Regions from separate parts of the Heliomarina sp. genome, predicted to be linked through region 2. Evidence: riboswitches for the same ligand, from Rfam matches in the RefSeq annotation. Region 2 holds a riboswitch; each other region holds the start of a gene.
What was found. A riboswitch is a leader RNA that binds a small molecule or an ion and turns the genes downstream of it on or off. The one in region 2 is predicted to bind thiamine pyrophosphate.
Positions count from the first base shown of each region.

Region 1: another riboswitch for thiamine pyrophosphate. It lies ahead of thiM (hydroxyethylthiazole kinase); the one in region 2 lies ahead of ACU0FH_RS08640 (bifunctional hydroxymethylpyrimidine kinase/phosphomethylpyrimidine kinase).
Region 3: another riboswitch for thiamine pyrophosphate. It lies ahead of thiB (thiamine ABC transporter substrate binding subunit); the one in region 2 lies ahead of ACU0FH_RS08640 (bifunctional hydroxymethylpyrimidine kinase/phosphomethylpyrimidine kinase).

Region 1 covers NZ_JBRBUI010000055.1:121,894-129,264, reverse strand. Annotated here, with positions in the region: gene ACU0FH_RS23510 (GcvT family protein) at 1-179, shown strand, start outside; gene ACU0FH_RS23505 (nucleotidyltransferase family protein) at 220-831, shown strand; gene ACU0FH_RS23500 (Hint domain-containing protein) at 828-2,129, opposite strand; TPP riboswitch at 2,682-2,776, shown strand; gene thiM (hydroxyethylthiazole kinase) at 2,834-3,622, shown strand; gene thiE (thiamine phosphate synthase) at 3,619-4,233, shown strand; gene thiD (bifunctional hydroxymethylpyrimidine kinase/phosphomethylpyrimidine kinase) at 4,230-5,036, shown strand; gene ACU0FH_RS23480 (hypothetical protein) at 5,208-5,447, shown strand; gene ACU0FH_RS23475 (ABC transporter ATP-binding protein) at 5,480-7,108, opposite strand; gene ACU0FH_RS23470 (ABC transporter permease) at 7,105-7,371, opposite strand, start outside.
Region 2 covers NZ_JBRBUI010000022.1:19,311-26,681, reverse strand. Annotated here, with positions in the region: gene ACU0FH_RS08655 (thiazole synthase) at 1-716, opposite strand, end outside; gene thiS (sulfur carrier protein ThiS) at 718-915, opposite strand; gene ACU0FH_RS08645 (FAD-dependent oxidoreductase) at 899-1,873, opposite strand; gene ACU0FH_RS08640 (bifunctional hydroxymethylpyrimidine kinase/phosphomethylpyrimidine kinase) at 1,870-2,286, opposite strand; TPP riboswitch at 2,344-2,444, opposite strand; gene ACU0FH_RS08635 (sulfatase-like hydrolase/transferase) at 3,075-4,508, opposite strand; gene ACU0FH_RS08630 (MarR family winged helix-turn-helix transcriptional regulator) at 4,512-5,012, opposite strand; gene ACU0FH_RS08625 (tripartite tricarboxylate transporter substrate-binding protein) at 5,126-6,082, shown strand; gene ACU0FH_RS08620 (hypothetical protein) at 6,111-6,674, shown strand; gene ACU0FH_RS08615 (tripartite tricarboxylate transporter permease) at 6,671-7,371, shown strand, end outside.
Region 3 covers NZ_JBRBUI010000053.1:239,449-246,819, reverse strand. Annotated here, with positions in the region: gene ACU0FH_RS17820 (FAD-dependent oxidoreductase) at 1-1,502, opposite strand, end outside; gene ACU0FH_RS17815 (LysE family translocator) at 1,565-2,212, opposite strand; gene htpX (zinc metalloprotease HtpX) at 2,413-3,348, shown strand; gene ACU0FH_RS17805 (RNA pyrophosphohydrolase) at 3,439-3,927, shown strand; TPP riboswitch at 4,045-4,141, shown strand; gene thiB (thiamine ABC transporter substrate binding subunit) at 4,178-5,155, shown strand; gene ACU0FH_RS17795 (thiamine/thiamine pyrophosphate ABC transporter permease ThiP) at 5,131-6,696, shown strand; gene ACU0FH_RS17790 (thiamine ABC transporter ATP-binding protein) at 6,683-7,371, shown strand, end outside.

The sequences.
Region 1 (7,371 bases), on a different contig from region 2:
TCTGCACCTCGGGCGGGTATTCGCATTTCGCGGGCAAATCGATCGCGCTCGGGTTCCTGCCGACGGAAAGGATTGCCGAAGGGCTGGCGGTGGAAATCGAGATCCTAGGGCAGATGTGCCCCGCGAAACTGATCACCACCCCGCTTTTCGACGCGGACGGGGCAAGGATGCGCGGCTGAGGGACTGGACCGTCTTATACGGGGCGCTTACACCCGAGCCATGAAACCTGATCTGCCGATCATCCTTCTTGCTGCCGGGGCCGCTGCGCGGATGCGCGGGCGCGACAAGCTGCTTGAGCCCGTCGATGGTATGAGCCTTTTGCGACGACAGGCCGAGATGGCGCGGCGGGTGACGATGGGGCCTGTTCTGGTCACCCTGCCACCGCCGCCCCATGCCCGGTACGGCGAACTGGAGGGAATGGACGTATCGCTGATTGTGGTTCCAAATCCTGAAGAAGGTATGAACGCTTCGATACGCGCGGGATTCGCGGCATTGCCCGAAGGAACAGAAAGAGCGATGGTCCTGCTTGCGGACCTGCCGGAATTGACCGAGAGCGACCTTAACGACGTCATACAGGCCGCTGTTTCCAATCAGGAATCCAGTATCATTCGCGGCATGACCGAAGAGGGAAAACAGGGTCATCCCATCATCTTCGCTGCCCCGCTGTTCCCCGAGCTGACCCGCCTGACGGGGGACAGCGGCGGACGTGAAGTCGTTGCGCAGAACGCGGATTCAATCGCCCTTGTACCCCTGCCGGGTCAGCATGCGAGGCGCGATCTTGATACGCCCGAGGACTGGGCCGCGTGGCGCCGCGAGAACCCGGACCGTTAGGCGCAGGCGCGGAGCAGTACCGCCTCGTGCCGCTTGAGCGAAAGCCGTGCGGCACGGTAGCCGTCGAGACCAGAGGCGGTTGCAAGCTCGGGGAACAACGCTTCGATCTCGTTCTGCTGATCGCGGCCCATCGCCCCCATGGTGCGGCTGGCGGGTTGGAAACTTTCGCTCCACACCCCGTCGGAGCGGATAATTTCGTGGTTGTCGAACATCAGGTGAATATAGGTCACCGCCCCCGGACTCCGGCGAGATACACCCGGTGCACCGACAAGGTGCTTGGAAGGCACCAGCACCTCATCCTCGCCGAACATCAGCTGTGCCTCGCCTGATTCGACCAGCATACGGTGATTGGGGCTGACCATCATGTCGCGCTCGGGACAGCCCGGGCCAAAAGCATCCTTGCGGATCATCACCGGCGCGAAGGAGGGCGCGGTCCGAAGCTCGGCTGCGTTGAGCTGTCGCTGGCCGATCCAGCGCAGCGGTTGCGGGCCGTTATCACGGGTGTAAACAAGATCGCCGGGCACAAGGGTTTCCACCGGACGCGGGCCCCGCATGGTTGAAATCAGGCTGCCGGGCGTGAAACAGACAACCTCGGTCTGGAAATTCTCGATATCCTCGTAGTTTATATTGGCCCATTGGTCGCCGCGCTGCAGGGTGATCTGGCCGTTATAGCCATCCATCCCGTTGCTTTCCGGATTTTTCACCCAGCCTGTGACGTTCCAACCGTCCTCGATCAGGTTGGAGATATCAAGCGTATCGTTGTCGTCACCGCCAGAGCCGCCCTTGACGGTCGTGTTGAAATTGGTGGTTTCGCCAAAAGAGATTACGATCGTGTCCGCACCGTCCCCCCCGTCGAGCGTATCGTTATCGCCGCCTCCATAGATCGTGTCGTTGCCCGCGCCGCCGTAGATCTTGTCATAGCCGTTGCCTGCATAGATGGTGTCGTTTCCCGAACCACCATAGATGGTGTCATCCCCGTCCTCCCCATAGAGGGCATCATCACCATCACCGCCGTACATGGTATCGCGGCCCGATCCTCCGTAGATGGCATCATTGCCGCCTTCGCCGTGAAGGGTATCATCACCGGATTGGCCATAGATCGCATCGCCGCCGTCGCCGCCATAGACCGTATCTTTTCCGGCCCCCCCATACACGGCGTCGGCCCCGCCGTTGCCGTGAATGGTGTCGTCGCCCGCCTCTCCGTGCAGAGAGTCGCCAGCATTGCCGCCGGTGATCGTGTCATTGCCGGCAGTGCCCTGCTTGAACTGGGGTGTATCGTCTTCCGGATCGCTGCTCATCGTTACTTAGCCGTCATGGTTTATGTGCCGCGACGCCTGACGCTCGTGGCCCTAGTTTCGTTCGCTTTTCGCCGTTCTGGCAGCGATCATCCGATATGACGGTGATCGGGGTGAAGCCGCGGAGAGGTAACAGAGAAAGGTAAATTTACCTTTTCTTGCCGTCCTCACGGGCTTGCGATGATGCGTGTTAACGCTGCAACTACATCGATTTTGGGAAAGGAATATGGCTTTTTCTGGTTTTCCCGAGTTTTCAATGTCTTCTTACCCATAACCGGCCCACACCGTTCAAAAACTGAGCAATTTCAGCATATTGGTTAACAACCTTAGGTGGCACCACCCGTGCACAAAGCGTATGACATCTGTACACCCCCTGTGCACTCCCTCACCCGGATTCACTGGTCGAAACGGCACGACAAGCGTTAGTCACAAGGGATGTTCGAGCGGCCAGGGAAAAGACAATGCCTGCCAAGTTCAGATCGCGTAAAGGCGGCGCACGATGAAACAGGTGCCGTGATCGCCGGTTGACAAGAAGGGGTCTCTGCCCGATGCATAGGGCTGCGACAGGGGCGTCCGCATCTGCGGGCTGAGAAGCACCCTTTGAACCTGAACCGGATCATGCCGGCGGAGGAAGTTGCAAAACCTCAGCCCGCCGGTTTCTCGGTTCGATGTTGCGGTTTTGATCTCCTCCCCGGCGAGGAGAGACGATGCACGATACCGGAGCTTACCTTGCCCAGATGCGCGAGACCGCGCCGCTGGTCCATAACATCACCAATTTCGTTGCCATGAATGTCATGGCGAATGTGCTGCTTGCCGTCGGGGCGTCGACCGCGATGGTTCATGCCCGCGTCGAGGTGGCCGAATTCGCCGGGCTGGCGCAGGCGCTGACCGTTAACATCGGCACCGCCGACCCGGAATGGGGCGCAGCGATGGAGGAGGCCGGCACCGTAATGGCCGACAATGGTCGCCCCTGGGTGATGGACCCGGTCGGCGTCGCGGCAACCACGTTTCGCCGGGATCTGTCGAACCGGCTGATCGGTCTGAAACCGACCGTGATCCGCGGCAATGCCTCTGAGATCCTGACGCTCGCGGGCCTTGAGAGTGCCGCGCGCGGCGTCGATGCCGGGGATGCGGTGTCTGATGCCGAAGAAGCTGCGCGGCAGTTGGCGAAGCGCACTGGCGGCGTTGTCGCCGTGTCTGGCCCCGTCGATTACGTAACGGACGGAACGCGCGGCTATCGCGTTGAAAACGGGCATGAAATGATGGGCCGGATTACCGTCATGGGCTGTTCGCTGAACGGGGTGATCGCGGCCTTTTGCGTTGATCAGCCCGTGCTCGAGGCGACGGCGGCGGCGCTGGCCTGCTATGGGCTGGCCGGAGAGATTGCCGGGCGGACCGCCAAGGGACCGGGCAGTTTTCAGGTCGCCTTTCTGGACGCGCTGTACGGGCTGAGCCCGGAGGAGGCCACCAAGGGCGCAAGGATCACCGCCGCATGATCGGGCCGGTTTACGTCGTGACTGATGCGGAGGCGGCGATTTCGGTTCCCGATCAGGCGCGAGCCGCTATGCGGGGTGGCGCATGGGCCGTGCAGCTGCGCGACAAGGAGGCCGCCGATGCGGCCTTTGCCGAGCTGGCCCGGGAACTGGCGGAAATTCTCTCGGGCAGCGGCACAAAGCTGATCTTGAATGATCGGGTCGAGCTCGCCTGCGCGCTTGGCGTCGACGGGCTGCACATCGGGCAAAGCGATGGCGATCCGGCGCGGATACGAGACCGGATCGGGCCTGAGATGATCCTGGGTCTTTCCATCGAGAACGCAGGTCAGTGCGCGGCGCTGGACGGGTTGGCGCTCGATTACATCGGCTCGGGGCCGGTTCGGGCGAACCCCAGCAAACCCGACCATGCGCCGCCCATCGGGTTTGACGGGCTGGCGGAGATCGTGGGCCTTGCGCCCTGCCCGGTTGTCGCCATCGGCGGTCTTGGCACAGGCGATGCGGCAGCACTGAAACAGGCCGGTGCCGTGGGCATGGCGGTGGTGAGCGCGGTCACGCGGGCCGATGACCCCGAGGCCGCAACACGGGAGCTGATGCAGGAATGGAGCGCACTATGATTCCCAATATTCTTTCCATCGCCGGGTCCGATCCCTCCGGCGGTGCCGGTATCCAGTCTGACATCAAGGCGATCTCGGCGCGCGGTGGCTATGCGATGGCGGCGCTGACCGGGCTGACCGCGCAAAACACCAAAGGGGTCAGCGCCGTCGAACTGGTGCCGCCCGCGATGGTCGCCGCGCAGATCAAAACGATCCGGGATGACATCCGGGTGGATGCGGTCAAGATCGGCATGCTCGGCTCGGCCGCGATTATCGAGGCGGTTCTTGAAGCGTTGGAGGGGCTTGAAGCCCCAGTGGTGCTTGACCCTGTGATGGTGGCCAAGGGCGGCGACCGCTTGCTGCAGGCCGACGCGGTCGCAGCGCTGCGCGACCGGCTGTTGCCACGCGCCACTGTCATTACCCCGAACCTGCCCGAAGCCGCCGACCTGCTGGATTGTGACGAGGCGGTGAACCTTGAGGACATGCGGCGGCAGGCGGTGGACCTGCTGGCGCTGGGGCCGCGAGCTGTGCTGCTCAAGGGCGGGCACCTGGATCAGCCGGAGTCGCCGGATCTGCTGTTGTCGGCGGATATGCATCTGGATCTGGGCGGACCGCGCTATGTGACGCACAATACGCATGGTACCGGATGCACCCTGTCATCGGCGCTGGCCTGCGAGCTGGGCCATGGACGCCTGCTTGGTGAGGCTGCGCGCAATGCCAAGACCTATACCGCCCAGGCCATCGCCCATTCCGGCCTTCTGGAAGTCGGAAAGGGCCACGGGCCGGTGAACCATTTCCACGCTTTCCCCTTCAATCCCGAATGAACCATGCAAAACAGGTCGCTGACCGGACTGTTCTGATTGTGAAGGGGGATCAGCAATTGCCTTATGCGGCTGACCCGCTGAAAGATGCCGAGCTGCGCCGGAGTGCCGGACGGATCGAGAGCGCGAATGGCGGGGTGGAGTTCCTGACGCAGGACGCGCTGATCCTTGTCGATGACATTTTCGACGAGGTCGCTCTTGCGCGACGGAGCGGCGGAACTGCGGGACGGCAAATCGGTGCTCTACCGCCACCGGCTATCCGGCGATGTGCTGGAGATCACCGTAAGCGCCGGCACGGCAGTGATCGATCCGGATGGACCGGATGAGATTTCCCTGCCGGTAGAGGCTCTGGCCGAGGCGATGGATGCCGCCTTGGCCGAGGTCGAGCAACTGCTTGCGTTTGCGAGCGGCTGACGGGGCTGGCCGCGCGTGCCGACCCCTGCGCCTTAGCTTGCGACGGCGGTTTCCGAGGCGAACCATCCCTTGCCCGGCACGGCCGAGAGCAGATCGCGGGTATATTCGTGCTGCGGATTGGCGAAGATACCTTCGGTCGCGCCAATCTCGACCACTTCACCGCGCCGCATTACCGCGATCCGGTCACAGACCTGTGCCGCCACCCGCAGGTCATGGGTGATGAAGATCATCGACAGGTTCATCCGGTCACGGATACTGTCGAGCAGTTCGAGGATCTGCGCCTGGATCGACACGTCGAGCGCCGAGACAGGTTCATCCGCCACCAGTATCTGCGGTTCGAGTGCAAGGGCGCGGGCGATGCCGATCCGCTGACGCTGCCCGCCGGAAAACTCATGCGGGAAACGATCATAGGCGCGGTCGTCAAGACCGACGATTTCGAGCAGTTCGAGCGCCTTCTCCCGTGCTTCTTCGGTTGAGGCACCATAGAGCAGCGGCCCCTGCGCAATGATCTTGCCGACCTTGGTGCGCGGGTTGAGCGAGGCGAAGGGGTCCTGAAACACCATCTGGATCTTGGAGCGATGCGCCCGCATGGCGGAGCGGCCCAGCGGGCGCAGATCGGTATCGCCAAGCATGATCTCTCCGGCCTCGGCATCGTTCAGGCGTACGATACAGCGGGCCACGGTGGATTTGCCGGAGCCGGATTCACCGACGATGCCCAGGGTCTCGCCCCGGGCGAGGTCGAATGTGACCTCCTTGGCGGCGTGGACCACGCGGGCCTTGCCGCCGAACAGACCGCCACCGCTGCTGTAGGTCTTGACCAGCTTGTTGACGCTCAGCACGGATTCATCCGAGCGCGCACGGGCCGCACGGGGCGTAAGGCTTGGCACCGCCGCCATGAGACCTTGGGTATAGGGGTGCTGCGGGTTGCGCAGCACCTCGTCGGTGGTGCCGGTTTCGACCACCAGACCGTTCTGCATCACGGCAACGCGGTCGGCGATATCGGCAACCACGCCGAAGTCATGGGTGATGAACAGAACGCCGGTGCCATGCTCGGCCTGCATCTCCTTGATCAGTTTGAGCACCTGCGCCTGCGTGGTCACGTCCAGCGCGGTGGTTGGTTCGTCCGCAATCAGGATTTTCGGATCGAGCGCCAGCGCCATTGCGATCATCGCCCGCTGCCGCTGACCACCGGAAAGCTGGTGCGGATAGGCATCGAGCGTCTGTTCCGGGTCGGGCAGATGCACGTCTTCGAGCAGTTTCAGCGCGCGGGCACGGCGTTCCTTGCCGGGCATGTTTTCGTGGAAACGAAACACCTCGTCGATCTGGTTGCCGATGGTCATCACCGGGTTCAGCGCGGTCATCGGTTCCTGAAAAATCATCGATATGTCGGAGCCGCGGATCTGGCGCAGACGCGCTTCGCTGGCCTTGGCCAGATCCTCGCCCTGGAACATCACCTCGCCCTGCGAGATATGCACATGCGGTTTCGGCAAGAGCCCCATCACCGCGCGGGCCGTCAGGGATTTGCCGGAACCGGATTCCCCCACCACGCAGAGGATTTCGTTTTCTTCGAGATGCAGGTCGGCGGCCTTGACCGCATGGGCCCGCTGACCGCCCGCAGGCAGGGCCACGTAAAGGTCACGGATATCGAGAAGCCGGGTCATGTGCGCTCCCTCAGTCTTGGATTCAGGGCGTCGTTCAGACCTTCGCCCACGAGGTTGATCGCCAACACGGTCAGCAGGATCGCGATGCCCGGGAAGGTGCAGACCCACCATGCCGAGCGCAAGAGGGTGCGGCCCGCGCCGACCTGAAAGCCCCAGCTCATGATATTGGGATCGCCAAGGCCAAGGAAGGCCAGCCCGCTTTCGATCAGGATCGCGGTCGCCACCATGAGCGAGCCGATGACGATGATCGGCGACAGGCAGTT
Region 2 (7,371 bases):
GGTTCCATCGGATCGGCCTCCAAGGCCAGCCGCCCAGCCTCAACCGCGCGTGCAAAGCCCTCGGCCATCGCCGCCGGATCGCCGGCTTTTGCGACGGCGGTGTTCAGCAGCACGGCGTCAAAGCCCATCTCCATCGCTATCGCGGCTTGGCTGGGCAGGCCGAGGCCTGCATCTACAACCATTGGCACATCCGGGAACTGCGCGCGCAAAGTGCGCAGCCCGTAGATGTTGGTCAGCCCCAGCCCGGTGCCGATTGGTGCGCCCCAAGGCATCAGGACTTCGCAGCCCGCCTCAAGCAGGCGGCCCGCTAGCACCACATCCTCGGTCGTGTAGGGAAAGACCTGGAAGCCATCGTCCGAAAGGATACGCGCCGCCTCGACCAGCCCGAACGGGTCTGGTTGGAGTGTGTCGGTATGGCCGATGACCTCAAGCTTGATCCACGGCGTGTCGAACAACTCACGGGCCATTTGCGCCGTGGTCACCGCCTCGCGCACCGAATGGCACCCGGCGGTGTTGGGGAGCACCGTGACACCGAGCTCGCGCACGAGATCCCAGAAAGCGGCGCCCGCGCGCTCTCCACCCGCCTCGCGCCGGACGGAGACGGTGGCTATGCCCGCGCCAGAGCGGCGGAACGCCTCGGCCAACACGGCGGGCGAGGGGTATTGCGCGGTGCCCAGCATCAGGCGCGAGGCGACTTCGGTTCCGTAAAACTGCATCTCAGCCTCCCTGCCTTGGCGCGACGACCTCGACCCGGTCGCCGGGTTCAAGCGTCGCTTGCTCGCGCATGGTGGCCGGAACGAAGCTTTCGTTGACTGCGGTGGCGACCTTGGCGTCGCCGTAGCCCAGTTCGCCGAGAACAGCCGCGAGTGTGTCGGCCTGCACCTCGGTCGGGGTACCGTTAAGAGTGATCTTCATGACAGAACTCCGGTGTTGTGCCGTCGAGTGCAGCCTCCGCCGCCATCCGCGCCAGTGCGGGGGCGAGCAGAAAACCGTGGCGGAAGAGGCCGTTGACGTAGAAAGTGTCGCCCAGCCGGATGACGCGGGGCAGGTTTTCGGGAAAGGCAGGGCGGGCATCGGCGCCGATCTCCACCAGCTCGGCTTCGCCGAAGGCGGGGTGCAGGGCATAGGCGGCCGACAGTAGTTCGAGAACTGAACGGACGCTGCGCCGCCGATCGTCGCTTTCGATCTGGGTCGCGCCGAGCATGAACAACCCGTCCGCACGCGGCACGATATATAGCGGAATGCGCGGGTGAAGCAGCCGGATGGGGCGCGACAGGCGTATGTCCGCGCTGCGCAGCACGGCCATCTCGCCCTTCACGCCGCGCAGATCCGGCAGCACATCGCGTGCGGCCAGCCCTCGACAATCGAAGGTCAGACCTTCGGGGCGGCCCGGTTCGGCGATGAAGGACACGCCGTCGCGTTCCAGCCGGTCTCGCAGATGTAAAAGGGCCGCGCGGGGATCGAGATGCGCTTCGGATGGGACGTGCAGCGCGCGGTCGAAGCGCCCGGCAAGGTCGGGCTCCAGCGCGGCGAGGCCGTCTGCGTCGAGCCATTCGTGCCCTCGCGTCCGCCGCGCGAAGCGATCGAGTTCCCGTCGGTCGCGTCCCAATGCCACCACGGTCGTGCCGCGCCGCTCGACCGTCACCCCCTGCCGATCCCACCAGTCGGCGGCCTCATGGCCAAGCCGGAAAACAGGCTCCTCCGCTGTTTCACTCTCGCACACAGGGGCCAGCATGCCCCCCGCCCACCACGAGCAGCCGTGCGGCCCCGGCCGGGGCGCGGGATCGAAGACAGTAACTTCGCAACCCCGGGCGACAAGCTCTGCCGCCACGCAGAGACCAGCAACACCGGCGCCGAGGACGTGCGCCTTCATGTCCTGACCTCTCGGAAATGATGTATAGGGATGGGACCTTCGCTGATGCACCATTCGTCTGCCGCACGCAACGCGTCATGCAGCAAGGGCCTTGCACGCCGCATTGCCGCCTCCACCCCGGCTACCTGTGCGACCTGCGCGGTGTCCGCCCCGGCGATCTCGGGCGAGAACAACATACCAATTTTAATCGACATCGGATGGATCTCATCCGACACCGCAGGGATCCGCGCGGATAGGACGGCGTACGTGACGGCCTCCACCGCGAAGACGCCTCGGGTGTTCTGCGCTGTGTCCGGCGTGCTCGCGCTTGGGCCGTCGACGCCGAGGGCAGAGGAAGTATTGAGTTCGGCTTGAATACCCGCGCCACCGCGACTGTCGGAGCCCGCAATGGTCGATACGAATGAATTCGGCATTATCGCTACCTCCACCGGCGACAGGCGGAGGTAGATAAGACAGGCGTCAAGGGACTCGTCAGATCATGCTCCGTTCCCTACGCCGGTATTGTCCGGATCAGGTTCGATGGGTTAGCTATCGCCTCTCAGCCCCAGACAGGGCACCCCAACGGATTTAGCAAAGCGTAGCAGCCTGCGGATCTATCTTCAAGTGACCCAAAATCAGAAAGCATGGCTCCCTCAGGAAGCGTGGTCGAGACAGTGTTGAAATCATCTATCCCGTGTGCTTCGTCTTCCGAAGACATCCTTATGCGCTTGCCTCGATGGCAGTTTCTCGATGAATGGCCGCGGTGTGCGCCGCAGCGAAGTTCCGATTTCCAGCCTCTCTTCGCCTATGGTGCAACCGGCCCATGCCTGCCGTTCGGACCTCGCGCGGCGAATGTCCGGTTGGCAACAGCTTAATATCTTGGCGATCAGATGATTGCGCACCGTGCGAACCGTTCAACACGAACAGAGCCCGATGAGACATGACGCTACCAGGTAGGCGTTCCTACTGTCGTTTGTGGCACCAGCAACAATCGCAACGGCGATGGAGAAATCGAAGCGTCATGTCAAATCACTCGATCTTACCGGGGTTCATGAGGTTCTGTGGGACGACCGCCTCCTTGAAGCGCCGCATCAGACCGTAAGCCCTGCCATGTCCCGCCTGCATATACTTTTCTTACCTACGCCGATCCCCAAGGATCGGCTGCAGTTCGGTCAGCGCGACAGTTGGCTTGGGCCGCATGGGCCTGTCCTCGGGCCGGGCCTCACGTTTCCGGCGGCGGCGTTGCTGCCGGCGCGCCCATGTTCATCGCGACCTCACGCCCGCCATATCTTGCGATCATCGCGTCCTGATCGGCAAAGGCGAGATCGTTCATCTCCGACGGATCACAGATATTTCGAAGTTCCTGTGCCATCTCGGCCAGCACCTGAGCGCAGATGGGATCATCGGCTCGGTTGATAGTTTCCTCCGGATCTTCTGCCAGATTGAATAGCTCGGGTCTGAAGGTGTGATAGTGGATTAGCTTCCAGTCGCCTTTGCGAACCATGTAGGCTGCGGATACGGCGCCCACGGCATGGTACTCGCTGAAGATCACCCGGTCGGGCTCTTCCGGGGCGGCGCTGATCTCATAGAGCGACCGGCCGGGCCGCTCGCCCTCCAGCGTGGCGCTGAAATGGTCGATAATGGTCTGCGATACATCGAGCAGGCTAACCGGAGTCGCGCAGATCGAGGCGGATGCGCCCGGCTCGGCGACGATCAGGGGCACCGCCACCGATTCTTCGTACATGTTCGATTTGCCCCATAGCCCCCGTGCGCCAACGTTGTCGCCGTGATCCGAGGTGTAGATAATGGTGGTTTCGTCGAGCTGCCCGTTCTCTTCCAGCGCCGCGACCAGCTTGCCGATGTTATCATCGAGGAAGGTACAGAGCGCGAAATAGCAGGCGGCAGCGAGGCGCCGCTCGTCGGCATCCTTGAACCCCTCGTCCCCGGTCAGAGCAAAATTCTGCTTGGTGACCCATGGATGGTTCTCGAACCCGTCAAGTGTGTGCATCTTGAAGGGAGGAAGGCTGTCGAGAGGATAAAGGTCCAGATATTCCTGCGGCACGATCAGGGGGAAGTGCGGTGCTACGAGACCCACATAGAGGCACCAAGGGTCTTCAGGTCGCTTTGCAGCATCGGCAAACCAATCAGTCGCGCGTGAGACGACAGCAATGTCGTATCGGGTGTAGTTGCTTTCTCCCGGTCCTATGTAGGGTCCGAGCATCCTACCGTCCTTGCGCACCCGCTCGTCCTCACGGCGGATCGAACCCCAGACCATGCCATGGCCGCCGGCAACCTGCATAGGGATGTGTTCGACGTCGAAACCGGCCGGGTCTTCCGCGTCGCGGTAGTGCAGCTTGCCGATGGACTCGACGCGAATGCCCTTGTCCTGCAGGGCATGGCCCCAACCGCGTGGCTTGCCGGTATAGGGCATCGCATTGTCCCAAAGCCGGATATCGTGCACGTAGCGGCCCGATGCGAAGGCGGCGCGCGCCGGAACGCAGATTGGCGATGGGGTGTAGGCATTGGTAAATCGGATGCCACGCGCCGCGAGCTTGTCGAGGTTCGGGGTCTTGACCAGCGGATGCCCGGCGCAGGACAACGCGCGAGCTTGGTGTTCGTCCGACATGATGACAAGCAGGTTCTTTGATCTGGTCAAGGGTCAGTCCTCGGTATTTTGAGCATTGAGAAATTCGATGGTTTCAGCGGCACGGGCCAGTGCTTGAATGGCGGGAAAGATCATGTCGCGCTGTTCCTGGGTGAGCGCCGACAGCAGGTGCTGTTGGCGCGCTTCAAGCTCGGGTGCCAGCCGCGCGTGGGCTGCAAGTGCTTTTTCTGTAAGGACGACTTCGAACTGGCGCTGGTCTTCGCTACAGGGAACAGTAGTGACATAGCCTTCGTCTATCAGCGTGTTGATCGTCTTGCTGAACTGACTTTTGTCGATCCCTGAGCTCTTGCGGATCGCGGTCGAGCGGTTGGTAAGCCCCATGGCGATTACCCGGATGATCCGCCATTGCGGAAGGGTCAGGCTGCCGTGTCTTGCCAGGATCGCACGCGCCTGAGCTGCGAGTTTTGTGCTGAGTTGAGTGATCTGGAACGGCAGCAATAACGACAGATCGAAGCCATCGCTGTCGAGTTCAGTTTTGTCGCGTTGATCCGTCATTCGCAAATCCTCCCGTCATGTAATTCAGGACATTAAGGTGGATATGTCAACCTTTTCGTTGACATATCCACCTTAATGGGGAAGGTTCAACGTAATTCATCAGGGAGGAGACGATGAAAAACATGTTCAAGCCGCTGGCATTTGCGGCTGCCATACTGCTTGCCCCCACCGCAACGCTTGCCGAAGATTGGACGCCTCCGGGCCCGATCACAATGATGATCGGCTTTGCGGCCGGCGGCGGCGCCGACACACAGGCCCGGCTGATCGCGCAGGGTATCGAAGAGAAGTACGGCTGGAAGATCTTGCCGAAGCAGGTCACTGGCAACAGCGGCCTCAGTCTTGCGTCCGAACTATCCAACTCTCCGACTGATGGCACCGCCTTCGGCATGGTCGTATCCGAGTCGCTGACCTACAGCGCGCTTGCGGCGGGCAACCCCGAACTGCAACTGGAGCAGTTCACACCGCTCGCAACCACTGCCAGCTTTGAGCTGGGTCTGGTTGCTATGTCTGACGGCGCATTCAATAGCTGGGAAAAGGTTGTCGCAGCAGCAGAAGCCGGGACGCCGATCCGTTTCGGGGTGGCATCTGACCGGCAAGGAGACGTGGCGTACCTGTTTGGCAAATCGGCGGGCATCGATTTCAATATTGTCCCGGTCAAGGGCGGCGCTGGCGTTATGAACGGCCTGCGTGGCGGCGATCTCGATATTGGCTGGGTTGCGGGTGCGCAATCGAAGGCAGTCCAGCAGGGTGAGATGGTCAATATCGCCAGCGGCATCCCTTCCAAGCTCAAAGACTCGCCGGACGCCCCTCTGATCGCAGACCTCGGCAGTTCCTTTGCGCTCGACGGCTATTTCATGTTCATCGCGCCGGGCAACCTTGATCCCGACGCGCGCGCAGCCCTTGGTGCCGCGATCGAAAACGTTCTGAACGATCCTTCGACCGAGGCAAATGCACTTGTCACAAATGGCTTTGGCGGCGCCGACGTCATCACAGGTGACGAGCTCGACGCCAAGATGAAGGAGTTGCTCGACAATGCGTCCCAGCTCCTCGCCAAGGCGAACGAGAGCTAACGCAAACTGTGCGACGGAGGCTCGCCCCATGTCCCGGAACAAGCCAGACCTGATCCTCGGGTTCGGTGTCGTCATCCTTGCGATCCTTGCGATCATCGCATGGGTACCCAACGACAGCGCGACAGGGGTTATTGTGAAACTGCGCGGTCGCCTCTCTATAGGCGACGCGATGGCTCCGATGGCTGCCCTCGCCCTCGCGGCTCTGGCAGGCCTCCTGATCATCTTCGACAAACGAGGGGTAAAGCTCGCCTCGCACCTCACGGCGGCCAATTTACGGTTCATCTTGGTGTTTACCGGTGTGTTCCTGCTGGCCGTCGTTTTCATGAGGTGGTCGGGGCCGCTGATTGTCGGGCTCGGTCGCGCGCTGGGTCTTACCGAAGCGATTTACAGGGATCTGCGTGACACGGTGCCATGGAAGTACGCGGGCTTTGTGATCGGCGGAACGAGCATGGTAAGTATCCTGATCTGCGCGATGGAGCACCGGTTTAGCTGGCACGCCGTTCTCATCGGGCTACTGACGGTTTTCGGTCTGATTGCAATCTTCGACCTGCCTTTCCCCGATCTGCTTCTGCCGCCGAACGGTGATGTATGACCGACGTTCTGAACTACATCTGGCTCGGCGCTCTGGCCGTTTTCCAAGGGCCAGAATTGTTTTCGATCTTCGGTTTCGGCATACCCGCCGCACCCGTGATGGTTCTCGCGGGCCTGCTGACAGGGATCGCGGTCGGCGCGACACCCGGGCTTGCCGGCCCAATGGCCATGGCAATCTCGCTGCCCATCCTGATCTCGGTTTTCGGCTTCACCCCCGACGCGCTGCTACCGGTATTTGGTTTCCTGATCGGTATCATGAAGGGGGCGACGGTAGGGGGCGCCGTTCCTGCCATCCTGTTCAACATGCCGGGCACGCCGGATGCGTTGATGACAACGCTGGACGGCCACCCGATGGCAAAGAACGGTCAGCCGAAACGCGCGCTTAGGATCGCGCAATTCTCCTCGGTGACTGGCGACACTTTTTCGGACATGGTCCTGTTCATCTGCGCGCCTTTCCTGGCGGTGGTGGTCGAAGCATACCTCGACCTGCCGGAAAAGACCGCGCTTCTGATCCTCTCGATCTCGTTTGTCGCCGCGGTAATGGGAGCTTCCGTAGGCAAGGGTCTACTGGCGGTCGCCCTCGGTCTGGTCGCGGCGTTCGTGGGCACTGGCCAGGCGCTCACCCCACGGCTTACCGGCGGCGTCGAGGCGCTTGCCGACGGGTTTCCGTTGGTCTCGGCCATTCTGGGGGTGTTGAT
Region 3 (7,371 bases), on a different contig from region 2:
ATCACCGCGACCTTGTGGCCGACCTTGGCCTTGCCGCGCAGCACGTCGATGTAGTTCACGACGTTCGGCCCGTCCTGACCGGGAATTTCCGGATCGCGGGGCAGCACGCCGGTGGCGATCACCACCTCGTCGAAACCGCCCAACATTTCGGGCGTGGCGGTTGTGTTCAGCTTTACCTCGATCCCGAGGTCGGTGACCATTGCGCGATACCAGTCGACGAGGCCCCAGAATTCTTCCTTGCCGGGGATCTGCTTGGCCATGTTGAGCTGGCCGCCGATCTCGTCCGACTGTTCGAAAAGCGTGACCTTGTGGCCCCGTTCGGCGGCGGTGATCGCGGTCGACAGGCCCGCCGGACCGCTGCCCACGACGGCAAGCGTCTTGATGTCGGTGGCCGGTTCGATCGGCAGTTCGGTTTCATGACATGCGCGCGGGTTCACAAGGCATGAGGTCAGCTTGCCTCCGAATGTGTGATCGAGGCAGGCCTGATTGCAGGCGATGCAGGGGGCGATATGGCTGGCCTCGCCGCGCGCCGCCTTGGCCACGAAATAGGCGTCCGCCAGCATCGGGCGGGCAAGGGAGACCATGTCGGCGCAGCCGGTGGAGAGCACTTCTTCGGCAACTTCGGGCGTGTTGATCCGGTTCGAGGTGATGACCGGGATGCTGACCTTGCCCATCAGTTTCTTTGTGACCCATGCAAAGGCCGCGCGGGGTACGCTGGTGGCAATGGTGGGAATGCGTGCCTCGTGCCAGCCGATGCCGGTGTTGATGATGGTTGCCCCGGCCTTTTCGATTTCCTGCGCCAGCTGAACCACTTCGTCGAATGTCGATCCGTCGGGGACGAGGTCGATCATGGAAAGCCGGTAGATGATGATGAAATCGGTGCCTGTCGCCTCGCGGGTGCGGCGCACGACCTCAACTGGCAGGCGCATCCGGTTTTCGTAAGACCCGCCCCAGCGGTCGGTGCGCTTGTTGGTGTGGGTGACGAGGAACTGGTTGATGAAATAGCCCTCGCTGCCCATGATCTCGACCCCGTCGTACCCGGCCAGTTTGGCCTTGCGGGCGGCCTCGACAATATCGGCGATCTGCGTTTCGATCCCCTCCTCGTCCAGCTCGTTCGGGGGAAAGGGCGAGATCGGGGATTTCACAGCGCTGGGGGCGACGCATTTGGGGCCAAAGGCATAGCGCCCGGCGTGGAGGATCTGCATCGCGATCTTGCCGCCGGCCTCATGCACGCGGTCGGTGACGATGTTGTGGTTTTCAATATCCGTCTCGCTGACCATCATCGCGGCGCCGGGCGCCACCGAGCCTTCGGGATTTGGGCCAATGCCGCCGGTCACCATCAGTGCCACGTCGCCACGGGCGCGCTCGGCATAGAACTCGGCCACGCGGTTCCAGTCGCCGGTTTCCTCAAGCCCCGTATGCATGGAGCCCATCAGCACCCGGTTCTTGAGCGTCGTGAACCCAAGGTCGAGCGGTTTCAGTAGGTTCGGATAGGTGGCCATTGCGTGCTCCCTGTCTGCATGTCCGTTGCGAAGATTGCCGTCTCGGCCGGGTTTGTCACCTGCTACGCTGCGTCATCGACGATGTCGTTTGGTATCGTACCGGTGGAAATCGCGATCCAGATGGCGATGGCGAGCAATGACAGGGCGAAGGCCAGCCGCACCGGCACCGAGCTTTGCCATGACGCAAGCCGCGTGCCGATCATCGCGCCAAGCAGGACGATGGCCGAATGCACGATCAGCGCGGTCAGTACGTGTAACCCGCCCAGCAGCAGCGTTTGCAGCCAGATCGGCCCAGCCTGCGGCGAGGTGAACTGTCCGATCACTACCATGTAAAACACCAGCGCCTTGGGGTTCAGCAGGTTGGAGATCAGGCCCCGGCGAAAGGCGTTTTCGTCGCGGATCGGCGGCACGCCTTCGGCGCTTTCAGCCCAGGCGCACCAGGCGAGGTAGACCATATAGCCCACCCCGGCCCATCGCAGCAGGTGATAGAGCCAGTCCGACGCGGCCGCTATGGCGCTGAGCCCCGTGGCGGCGGCGACGACCTGAACAGACAACCCGATGGTGATGCCAAGCACGGCGATCATGCCCGCCCGTCTGCCGGTTTGCGCCGAGAGCGCGGCAAGCCAGCCCATGTTCGGCCCCGGCGTGAGTTCGATGACGAACATCGCAATCATGAAAGAGGTCCAGTTGACCCCCAAAAGAATGTCCAAGTGCGGCCCCGTGGCTGGAATATCTGGCGTCGTTCCAGTCAGGCTGCCGCGAATAGGCGGGGAACAAAAGAGTAACTTTGCGGTATTCTAGGAAAACGGCGCCCATTAACGGCAGGGACATGCCTGCCGATATTGTGCTGACACGGGCCGTTCCTATATTTTTCCTGTCCCTTGCGGGGGCGAAGTCTGGAGATCGAAAGATGGGATATGTCAAGACGGCCATGCTGATGGCGGCGCTTACGGCGCTTTTCATGGGGCTGGGCTATTTGCTGGGCGGCACCGGCGGCGCGCTGATCGCGCTGGTCGTGGCGGCTCTCATGAATGTCTTTACCTGGTGGAATTCCGACAAGATGGTCTTGCGGATGCATAACGCCAAGCCCGTCGCTTCGGGCGACAGGCTTGGTCTTAACGATCTTGTGGCGCGGCTGGCTGAGAATGCAGGGCTGCCGATGCCCGCCGTCTACCTGATCGATACGCCGCAGCCGAATGCCTTTGCCACCGGACGCAATCCGCAGAATGCCGCCGTGGCGGTGACCTCGGGGCTGATGCAGAGCCTGTCGCGTGAGGAACTGGCCGGCGTCATCGCGCATGAGCTGGCCCATATTCGCAACCATGACACGGCGATCATGACCGTGACGGCCACCTTTGCCGGTGCGATTTCCATGCTCGCGAATTTCGCGCTGTTCTTCGGCGGCAGCCGAGAACGGATGGGGATTGTCGGCACGCTCTTGATGATGTTCCTCGCGCCGCTGGCGGCGGCTTTGGTGCAGATGGCGATCAGCCGCACCCGGGAATATGCCGCCGATAAGGCGGGGGCGCAGATCTGCGGTCAGCCGCTCTGGCTGGCCTCGGCGCTGGAGCGTATCCAGCAGGGAGCCTCGCGCATCGACAATGTCGCCGCCGAGAACAACCCCGCCACGGCGCATATGTTCATCATCAACCCGCTGCATGGCGGCGGACGGGACAAGTTGTTTTCGACTCACCCCGCGACTGAGAACCGCGTGGCGGCGCTGAAGGCAATGGCAGCACAAGGTTATGGTCATGAAAGCGTGCCTGAATCGGTGGCATCGCGGTCCTCCATTCCTTCGTCCGGACAACGCCGGGGCCGTGGCAATGGTAACGGGCCGTGGCGGTAAGCCGCTGAAGCTTGCAATGGGACAGGGCTTGCGGCAGGTCTGGGGCGCAGAGTAACGCGTCAGATCAGACCGCAGCGGAAGAGGCCGACTATGACCCCGGAAGAGATTGCCAAACTGCCCTATCGGCCCTGTGTCGGGGTGATGCTGGTCAACGGGCTAGGCGAGGTTTTCGTCGGCCAGCGCCGGGACCGCGATCAGGACGCCTGGCAAATGCCGCAGGGCGGGGTCGACAAGGGCGAAGAGGCCCGCGATGCGGCGCTGCGCGAGCTCTGGGAAGAGACTGGGGTGACCTCGGACCTTGTCGAGATCATCGGCGAAAGCGAGCTGTGGCTGCCCTATGACCTGCCGCATGATCTGGTGCCGAACATCTGGAAGGGCCGGTATCGGGGACAGGAGCAGAAATGGTTCCTGATGCGGTTCACCGGCGAAGATGCGCAGATCGATATTGCCACCGAACATCCCGAGTTCTCGGAATGGCGCTGGCTGCCGGTGGCCGATCTGGTGCCCAATATCGTGCCGTTCAAACGCGAGGTCTACGCGCGCGTGGTCGAGGAATTCGCGCCGCTGCTTGACGGATAAGCACACAGACAACGGCGGTGATCCCCGTACACCACCTGTACACCCCCTGTGCATCACGCGTGCAGCGTTTCGCCGGTCGCGCTCCCCTTGTGCCTCATGGCCGCAGGGCATAGGGTGCGGCCTACCTCGGGGGGCCAAGTGGCTGAGATGCGTAAGCAGACCCGTTGAACCTGAACCAGTTAGCACTGGCGGAGGGAAGGTATGGACATCGCGCCACCCCTTGCCCTGTCGCCGCAATAGGGAGGATGCCATGAAGTATCTTACATTTGCAGCGGGCGTATTCTGTGCCACGGGTGTTGCCGCCCAGACGCCGGAACTGACCGTTTACACCTATGACAGTTTCGTCTCGGAATGGGGTCCTGGCCCGCAGATCGAAAAAGCGTTCGAGGCCGAATGCGGCTGTGATCTGAAATTCGTCAGCGCGGGCGATGGTGCTTCGCTGCTGGCGCGGCTCAAGCTTGAAGGAGCGCGCAGCGACGCGGATGTCGTGCTGGGGCTGGATACGAACCTGATGGCCTCGGCCGAGGATTCGGGCCTCTTCGCGCCAAGCGAGGTCGATGTCGAATACGACCTGCCCGTCGCATGGGAAAGCGATACATTCGTGCCCTATGACTGGGGCTATTTCGCCTTTATTCACAACAAGGGCGTGACCCCGCCGCAGGATTTCCTTGAGCTTGCGAAGAGCGACATGAAGATCCTGATCCAGGATCCGCGTTCCTCGACGCCAGGGCTGGGCCTGCTGATGTGGGTCAAGGCGGCCTATGGTGACGACGCCGCGCAGGTCTGGGCCGATCTGGCGGATAATGTCGTGACCGTGACCAAGGGCTGGTCCGAGGCCTATGGGCTGTTTCTGGACGGCGAGGCCGACATGGTGCTGAGCTATACCACTTCGCCTGCCTATCACATCATTGCCGAAGACGACGACACCAAGGAAGCCGCCGCCTTTGACGAAGGCCATTACATGCAGGTCGAGGTAGCCGCAAAGCTGGCGGCCAGCGATCAGCCTGAACTGGCCGAACAGTTCCTGCAATTCATGGTGACGGATGCGTTCCAGTCGGTGATCCCGACGACCAACTGGATGTACCCGTCGGTGATACCGGGCGACGGTTTGCCCGAAGGGTTCGAAGGTTTGGTCGAGCCGCGCAAATCCCTGCTGCTGCCCCCGGCAGAGGTGCAGGCCGCAAGGGACGAGGCGCTGAATGAATGGCTGACCGCGCTCAGCCAGTAATCTCTCCGGTCAGCGGCAGGCCCGGGCTGGGCGCGGCGGCATTGGTCGCCGTGCTGATCCTTGGCCCGTTGCTGGCCGTCTTCCTGCGGGCCGAGGCCGGGGCGGGGCTGGTGCGCGCCGACTGGGCGGCGATCCGGTTCACCGTCTGGCAAGCAGTGCTTTCGGCGGTGATCAGCGTGGCGCTGGCCGTGCCGGTGGCGCGGGCGCTCGCGCGGCGGCGGTTCGCCGGACGTTCAATTCTGATCACGCTGCTGGGCGCACCGTTTATCCTGCCTGTGATCGTCGGGGTTCTGGGCTTGCTTGCCGTGTTCGGACGGAATGGCTGGATCAGTCACGGGCTTGGACTGATGGGCCTGCCGCCGGTGCAGGTATATGGGCTGCACGGGGTGGTGCTTGCCCATGTGTTCTTTAACCTGCCGCTGGCGACGCGGCTGCTCCTTCAGGGCTGGCAGGATATTCCCGCCGAGCATTTCCGGCTTGCCGCGCAGCTTGGCGCCGGGTCGCGGGTGATCTGGCGGCTGATCGAACGGCCGATGCTGGCGCGGGTGGTGCCCGGTGCGCTGGCGGTGATCTTTGCGATCTGCCTGACCAGTTTCGCGGTGGCGCTGACCTTGGGCGGCGGGCCGCGTGCCACCACGATCGAACTGGCGATCTATCAGGCGTTTACCTTCGATTTCGATCTTGGCCGCGCGGCGCTGCTGTCGGTGGTGCAGATCGCGCTGACCCTAGGCGCGGCGCTGATCGCGCTGCGTGTCGCCTCGGGCGACGGGTTGGGCGCGGGGCTGGATCGGCCCGTGCAGCGTTGGGACGCGGCGGGGCGCGGGGCGCGGTTGCTCGATGGCGCGCTGATCGTGGCGGCGGGGCTGTTTCTGCTGCTGCCGATGCTCGCCATCGTGGCCGAGGGCGTGCCGGGGCTGCTGCGCCTGCCCGCATGCGTTGGTCGCGCGGCGCTGGTGTCGCTGGGCGTCGCGCTGGGCAGTACTGCCGTGATGCTGCTGGTTGCCTTGCCGATGGCGCTGGCGATTGCAGCGGGGCGTGGGGCGGTCGAACTTGCCGGTCTATTGGGCCTTGCGGTGTCGCCACTCGTGATCGGCACCGGATTGTTCCTGATCGTGAACCCGATTGCCGACCCGTTTGCGCTGGCCCTGCCTGTGACGGCGGGGGTAAACGCGGTGATGGGGCTGCCCTTTGCGCTGCGTATTCTTGTGCCCGCCGCGCGTGAGGTGCTGTCGGTGCATGGGCGGCTGGCGCTGAGCCTGAACATGCGAGGGCTAACCTTTCTGCGACTGGTGATCTTGCCCCGGATGCGGCCCCAGATTGGCTTTGCTGCCGGGCTGGTCGCCGCGCTGTCGATGGGCGATCTGGGGGTTATCGCGCTGTTTGCCGAAACCGATGTGGCGACGCTGCCCCTGCAGATTTACCGGCTGATGGGGGCCTACCAGATGCAGGCGGCCTCGGGCGCGGGCCTGTTGCTGCTGGCGCTGTCGGTGGGGTTGTTCTGGACTCTAGATCGCGGGGGGCGCTGGCATGTTGCAGCTTGAACAGGTGCGCATCGACAATGGCGGGTTCGAGATGGACGCCGATTGGGCAGTCGAGCCCGGCGAAAAGATCGCGGTCATCGGCCCGTCGGGGGCGGGAAAATCGACTCTGATTGGGGCGATTGCCGGGTTTTACCCGGTGATCCGGGGTCGGATGCTGTGGCAGGGTAAGGACATCACAGCGGCCATTCCCGGAGAGCGCCCGGTGGCGATGCTCTTTCAGGATGGCAACCTATTTCCGCACCTAAGCGTCGCGGAGAATGTCGGTCTGGGTCTGCGGCCGGATTTGCGGTTGCCGGCGGCCGAGAAGGAGCAGGTGCGCGAGGCGCTGGGACGGGTCGGTTTACAAGGGATGGAGGAGCGTCGACCGGCGGCGCTTTCGGGTGGGCAGCAGAGCCGCGCGGCGCTGGCGCGTGTGCTGGTGCAGGACCGTCCGCTGCTGTTGCTCGACGAACCCTTTGCCGCGCTGGGCCCGGCGCTGCGGCGTGAGATGCTTGATCTGGTGCGGAGGCTGGCGGATGAGACGGGCAAGACAATGCTGATGGTCAGCCACGATCCCGACGACGCGCGCCGGATCGCGGACCGGATCATACTGGTCACCGAGGGCCGCGCCAATGCGCCTGTTGCAACCGGTGAAATACTGGCCAATCCGCCCGAGGCGCTGCGGCAGTATCTGGG